2 regions of the Polaromonas sp. CG_23.6 genome follow, and region 1 is predicted to be linked to the other one. Evidence: predicted binding sites of a transcription regulator. Region 1 holds the regulator's gene; the other holds the start of a gene.
What was found. The regulator FNR, encoded in region 1, switches genes on or off when oxygen is low (the NO sensors DNR and NnrR bind a similar motif). The targets are predictions, from matches to a motif close to TTGATNNNNATCAA.
Positions count from the first base shown of each region.

Region 2: a site for FNR is predicted at 1,525-1,538, ahead of H4V98_RS08825 (hemerythrin domain-containing protein). Genes of this name have one in related genera too.

Region 1 covers NZ_JARXUY010000001.1:869,383-872,786, reverse strand. The annotation lists partial or broken gene H4V98_RS04140 (coproporphyrinogen III oxidase) at 1-782, opposite strand, end outside; gene H4V98_RS04135 (hypothetical protein) at 703-921, opposite strand; gene fnr (fumarate/nitrate reduction transcriptional regulator Fnr) at 1,159-1,881, shown strand; gene H4V98_RS04125 (hypothetical protein) at 2,027-2,320, opposite strand; gene H4V98_RS04120 (nitrogen fixation protein FixH) at 2,400-2,657, opposite strand; gene ccoG (cytochrome c oxidase accessory protein CcoG) at 2,676-3,404, opposite strand, start outside.
Region 2 covers NZ_JARXUY010000001.1:1,866,885-1,870,288, forward strand. The annotation lists gene H4V98_RS08810 (DUF2946 family protein) at 1-1, shown strand, start outside; gene H4V98_RS08815 (YcnI family protein) at 346-882, shown strand; gene H4V98_RS08820 (copper chaperone PCu(A)C) at 944-1,423, shown strand; gene H4V98_RS08825 (hemerythrin domain-containing protein) at 1,600-2,184, shown strand; gene crcB (fluoride efflux transporter CrcB) at 2,267-2,653, opposite strand; gene H4V98_RS08835 (TRAP transporter large permease subunit) at 2,658-3,404, opposite strand, start outside.

The sequences.
Region 1 (3,404 bases):
ATGGCTACCTCGCGCAAGAAGTAACAGCCCATCACCGTCACCTGAATGCCGGTGTCGTTGACCTCCGCCAAGCCCTGCGCTTGCAGGCCGCCAAGCATTTCCAGCTCGGCAGAAAAATAGCGCTTGAAATCAATCAGGTCGCCCAGTTCAATCGACTCGAAATCCAGCTGGCCCTGGCACACCAGCGCCATGATGACGCTGCGCCGCACCAGGTCGTCGCGGGACAGCGCCAGTCCCCGCGCCACGGGCAATCGTCCCTGCTGCAGGTTGTCGTAATACGCGTCCAGGGTCTTGGCGTTCTGGCTGTAGCTGGCGCACAGCTTGCCAATGGCACAAACGCCCAGACCAATCAGGTCGGCGTCAGGCCGGGAGTTGTAGCCCTGCAAGTCGCGGTGCAGACGGCCCTGGCGCTTGGCAATTGCCAATGCATGGTTGGGCAGGGCAAACTGCCCCATGCCGATATGCACGTAACCGGCAGCCTGAAAGGCCGAAAAAGCGTGCATCTGCATGCAAATCCTGGCGTTGGCGTCAGGCAGCGCGGCAACGTCAATTCGCCGTTGCGGCTTGAAAAGCTGGGGCAGGTGGTCGTAGGCATACAGCGCAACACAGTCCGGGCGCAGCTGCACAAGCTGCGCCAGGGTGCGGTCAAACGATTGCGACGCTTGTTGCGGCAGCCCGCCAATCAGGTCCATGTTGATAGACTTAAAACCCATCACGCGCGCCGCTGCCATCTACGAAAAAACCTGTTCGGCAGGCTGGATGCGGTGAACCGCTTTTTGCACCGCTCTGGCGCTGCGCAAGGGCCTGCACCGGCTGTTCGGACGTGAACGCTTGCACGAAGCGGTCTGCCGTTGGGTACGTGGTGTAGCAGGGTGCCGATGCATCGACACGGTGAATCAGTTCATGGCTGGGGATGGGCATACAATTAATTGCCAGTGCGTTCGTGACGGTTTCTTGAAACGCGCACCCGCGATTTCGGGGCAAGCAATGCCAATGTATCGTGAAGTCCGTATTGTTTGTTTGACCTATGTCAGCAGTCAGCCTGACTAAAACCAGGCAACGAACCCACATCAGGAGAATGTCATGTTCGAGGTCACACCAGAGTCCATGGGAACGGCCAAGCGCGGGGATATCGCAAGCGACACCAAGCTCCAGCCCATCACCCCTCTCAGCGTAAAAGTTGCCTGCTCCAACTGCAACCTTCGTGAACTTTGCATGCCAATGGGTTTGAAAGCCGATGAACTCGACCGGATCGAGGAAGTGGTTGCCGTGCGCCGCAAGGTCAAACGCGGAGCCCACCTGTACAGCAACGGTGAAAATTTCAGCTCCCTGTTTGCCATCCGCACCGGCTTTTTCAAAACCTGCATCACCACCGAAGACGGCCGCAACCAGGTCACCGGATTTCAGATGGCGGGCGAAATTATCGGCCTGGACGGGATTGTCAAGGAGCACCACACCTGTGACGCCATTGCGCTGGAAGACGCTGAAGTATGTGTGATGCCGTTTGACCGCATCGAGGAGCTGTCACGGGAAGTGGTCTCCCTTCAGCGCCATGTGCACAAGATCATGAGCCGCGAGATCGTTCGTGAACATGGCGTGATGTTGCTGCTTGGCAGCATGCGCGCAGAAGAACGCCTGGCTGCTTTTTTACTCAATCTGGTCCAGCGGCTGCATGCCCGCGGCTTCTCGCAATCCGAGCTTCTGCTGCGCATGACGCGAGAAGAAATCGGCAGCTACCTGGGACTGAAGCTTGAAACGGTCAGCCGGACTTTTTCAAAATTTGTCGAAGACAAGATTGTGGAAGTCAAGCAGCGCCATGTGCGCATCCTGGACACCGAAGCGCTCAAGCTGATCGTCAACAACAACCACAAACCCTGCTGAGACCAAAACCGGGTAGGCCTGCGGCTGGCTGATTCCGTTTCCCAATCCCTCGAAAATCCGCTGCACAGCCGGAAACCGTGCGAAAGCACCGCAATAAGCGGCAACAACCTGCCGGACTGATGCGGCGATGGAATGACAGGCGTTTTTAACGCGCCCTGACTTTCCGGGTGCCGTTTTTGGCCCGCCCCTTGAAAGCTGGTTCGCGGCGATTCACTTCAAAAGGCGACATGGCAAGCAAGGCCGTCAAGGCACTCGACGCCATGGTCAGCGCCCAGAATACAAAAAAAGCCAGGGTGTAGACCGCCTCGCGCGACAAAGCCAAAGGCTGGCCGAACCAATGCAGGCTTTGCGGATCGACCAGGGCAAACACGACCATTTCGATCACGCCCGCCAGCAGGAAGGCAGGCCATGCAATCCACATCATTCGTTGAGTCCACATCGAGTTCAGGTCTTTCTTGCAGTTGGAGGATTGAATCGGCTTGTGATTTGAAGAACCCCGTTTGAATTTCCTTTATCGCTCAAGGCTCGGCAGGCGCCGGGGTCCCCGTGGCGGCATGGTTGCGAGCCTGCATTGCTGGCGCCATGTTGGTGGAAGGCACTTCCGGTTTCAAGGCACTCGGCACTGACTGCTGGCCGTAGCTTGGAACGACAGGATCAGGGATCTTGATGGCCAGGTACAGGGTAATGAATGAGGCGACGACCACCACGGCAGGCAGTGCAAAAACCATCCATACATGGCCGAATTTCCACCAGGGCTGTCCATCTTCATTGTTCATGATGTTTCCATTGTTGAATTAGCGGGGTACCAGAAACACTGATTTTTCGACCACACGACCCGGCGAGTTGACTGATTCGATTTCAAAATCGATCTCGTGCGAGCCGGGACTTGCGGCTTCGTACGGCAACTGCAGAGTCACGGCGACGCCCCGTGCCTGGGTTGCATCGACGGTGAATGTGCCTTCTGACGCCAGCGCCAGGCCTGGCAATCCGCTGGCGCTGAGGCGGTACTGCTGGGTGGTTTCGGTCGCATTCATCACCTGCAGGCGGTAGACATTTTCAATCTTTCCACCGCTCACAATACGCGCCAGCGAAGCACGGTCCCGAATGACATCGACCTTGAAGGGAGAACGCAGCGCCAGGCTGATGAACATGGCGGCGGTCACGGACAGCAAGATGGCCGTGTAGACCAGCACCCTGGGACGGAATATGCGGAGCACAAGCTGCGACTTCCCCCAGCCCTGCACCACCGCGTTCTGGGTCGAGTAGCGAATCAGGCCGCGTGGATAGCTCATCTTGTCCATCACGGTATCGCAGACATCGATGCACGCCGCGCAACTGATGCATTCGTATTGCAGCCCCTTGCGGATGTCGATTCCGGTTGGGCAGACCTGGACACACAGCGTGCAGTCTATGCATGAACCCAGATTCAGGGCGGCTGGGTCGGCCTTCCTGGAACGGCCCCCCCGGGGTTCGCCGCGCGCCTCGTCGTAGGTGACGATCAAGGTGTCCTTGTCAAACATGGC
Region 2 (3,404 bases), 1.0 Mb from region 1:
AACTGATCCGCCTGTGCCGAAGCGATTAAGCCTGACCGTATTCGGGTCAGGCTGGCTGGTGCCACACGGGGCAAATATCCGCCGTCTGCCCCAGGCTTCCTGCACGTTTAGCGTACGTTAAATCACATCGCGGTTCTTCAGCCCGAACGTCAGCAACGGCAACGTAATTGCCATCGATGTTCGTTTTGCATGGGCAGACCAGTAAGCCCCTGATCCCGCGCACTGATCCGGCTGAACTGAACTTCGTGCTGCGGTCCTTCCTGCTAGCCATAGCTCCGATCCATCAAAAAGCTGAACATGAAATTTTCAACTGCTACAAAATTAATAGCCTATAGCGCAACGTGCATGACTGCCATGCCCGCTTTTTCTCATGTTCTTCTGGAAACCAAAACGGCTCCGTCTGGAAGCAACTACAAAGCGGTTTTCCAGGTGGGTCATGGTTGCGAGGGCTCGGCCACCACCGGCATCACGGTGCGGATTCCCGCCGGTTTCCAGGGCGCCAAGCCTTACCCGAAAGCCGGCTGGACGCTGGCGGTGAAGCAGGAAAAACTTGCCCAACCCTACGCTAGCCACGGCAAGCCGGTGACGGAGGACGTGAGCGTGGTGAGCTGGACGGCTGCCAGCCAGGACGCGGCGCTGCCAGATGCCTTTTTCGACGACTTCATGCTGCGCGGAAAACTGCCGGAAACCGCCGGACCGCTGTGGTTCAAGGTGCTGCAAACCTGCGCAAGCGGCAGCCTTGACTGGGGTGACGTTCCCGCCGCAGGCGTATCCTCGAAAGGATTGAAGTTTCCGGCGCTCTTGCTGGATGTCACTGGCCCTGAAACTGCTGCCGCGACAGATTCTGCCCCGGCGCATGCGCCCGGCGCGCATCAACACTGATTCCTGTTCAGACGGAAATAATTCCGGACTGGATTTTTTAACTTTGCCTTGAGAGACTCCCATGAAACTGAAACTATTGACCGCTTCCCTGCTGCTTGCCTGCGGCGCTTTGCAGGCCCAAACCGTTGATGTCAGCGGCGCCTGGGCCCGCGCCACCGTGCCGGGCCAGAAAGGCACGGGTGCTTTCATGAACATCACCGCCAGGGACGGCGCCCGTCTGGTGGGCGTTTCATCGCCGGTGGCCGGCGTGGCGGAAGTGCATGAAATGAAGATGGACAACGACATCATGAAGATGCGCGCCGTGCCCGTGCTGGAACTGCCCGCGGGTCAAGCCGTGCAGCTCAAGCCCGGCGGCTACCACGTCATGCTGATGGACCTGAAGCAGGGCTTGCCCAAGGGCAGCACGGTGCCGCTGACGTTGCGCCTTCAGGATGCGCAGGGTGTGGAAATCAGTCAACTGGTCAGCGTGCCTGTCAGCACAGTGGCCCCGGCAGGCAGCATGGCAGGAAAAGCGGCAGACCACGGCGCCCACAAGCCCTGACCACGGGCAGCATGGCGAAATTTGCAGGGAAATCGCACCGCGGGAAATGCCCGGGGTGTCTGTAACTGCGTGCTTTCGCAGGCCTTGAAGTTGATGAAAACTTGACCTGCGTCATGGCGTGCGGACCGGGCGCGGGGCATGCTGTGCACTCGTTATGAAAATTTGAGGAGCCTGTCATCAAACACACCAGCCTGCAAATCATCCGCGACGAACATTCGTCGCTGGCCGCCATGCTCCGTTCCATGAACATGATGGTGGATCGCGGCCCCGGAGACAATCCTGAGCAGTTTTTCAACGTGCTGCAGGCCATGCTGTTCTACATTGACGAGTTTCCCGAGCGCCTGCACCATCCGAAAGAGTCCGACCTGCTGTTCCCGCGCGTGGTGCGGGCGTCGCCATCGCTCATGGCCGCAGTTGAGCGGCTCGAAAGCGACCACATGAACGGCGAAAAAGCCGTTCGCGAACTCCAGCACCTGCTGCTGGCGTGGGAGCTGCTGGGCGAGCCGCGCCGGCCCGCGTTCACGGTGCAATGCAAGCAGTACATCGCTTTTTACCTGGACCACATGCGGCTTGAGGAAGCCGTGATCCTGCCGGAAGCCGAAAAAGTGCTGACCGATGCCGACTGGAAGGAGCTGGATGCCGCCTTTGAAAAGAACTGCGATCCGCTGACCGGCAAATACCCGCCCGATCCGGCCTATGACCGCCTGTTCACGCGCATCGTGATGCGGGCTCCGGCGCCGATTGGGCTGGGCAGCAGCTGATTCGTCAGGACTGCGCAGCCGCTGTTGCCGCAACCATGGTAAGTCCTTTGAAATTCAAGGAAAATAGTGCTTTTGCGTTTGCCTAGCTTATTCGGGAAGCTATGAAAAACGTAGCAGTCTTGATGCCTGCCACAGTCATCAAGAGCGACCCCGCCACATGGATCAGTGCCACGCCTGCCGCCATGCCATAGCGGGCTTCGAGCAGGTAATCCACGACTTCGGCCGAAAAGGTAGAAAACGTCGTCAGCCCACCCAGAAATCCGGTAATCAAGAGCAGGCGCCAGACCGGGTCGATCTGCGGGATGGCCTGGAACACTGCAATGGCGATGCCGATCAGGTAGCCGCCCAGCAGGTTGGCGGCCAGCGTGCCCCAGGGAATCAATCCGCCGGGCGACAGCCACAGCGCCAATCCCCATCGGGACAGCGCGCCCGCCGAGGCGCCGATGCAAATCGCCAGTACCGCGCCCATGGCGTCAGTTGGCCATTTTTTGCGGCAGCCACGTGACGATGCCGGGAAAGACATAAATCAGTGCCACCGCCGCGCACATCAGCAAAAACATCGGCATCGTGACCTTGGCAATCCAGGTCAGCTGGCGCCCGGTCATGCCCTGCAGCACGAACAGGTTAAAGCCGACCGGCGGCGTGATCTGCGCCATCTCGACCACCAGCACGACGAAAATGCCGAACCAGATGGGGTCGATGCCAGCCGCCTGCACCGTGGGCGTGAGCACGCCCATGGTCAGCACCACCATCGAGATGCCGTCCAGAAAGCAGCCCAGGATGATGAAGAACACCGCCAGCGCCACGATCAATTGCGCCCGGCTCAGGCCCAAAGTGCCAATCCATTCGGCCAGGTGACGCGGCAGGCCGACATAGCCCATGGCCAGTGTCAAAAAGGCCGCGCCCGCCAGGATCAGTGCAATCATGCAGTACAGCCGGGTCGCGCCCATGAGCGCATCGCGAAACGTCGCCCAGTTCATCGAACCCTGCAGCGCGGACAACACCAGCGAGCCGACCACGCCGACGGCAGCCGCTTCGGTGGCCGTGGCCACGCCGGAATAGATTGAGCCCAGCACGGCGGCAATCAGGAGCACCACCGGAATCAGGCTGCGCGAACTGGCGATTTTTTGCATGAAGGTGGTCTTGCCGTCGGCGGCTGGTACCTGTTCGGGATGGCGCAGCGCCCAGAACATGATGTAGCCCGAAAACAGCGCGGCCAG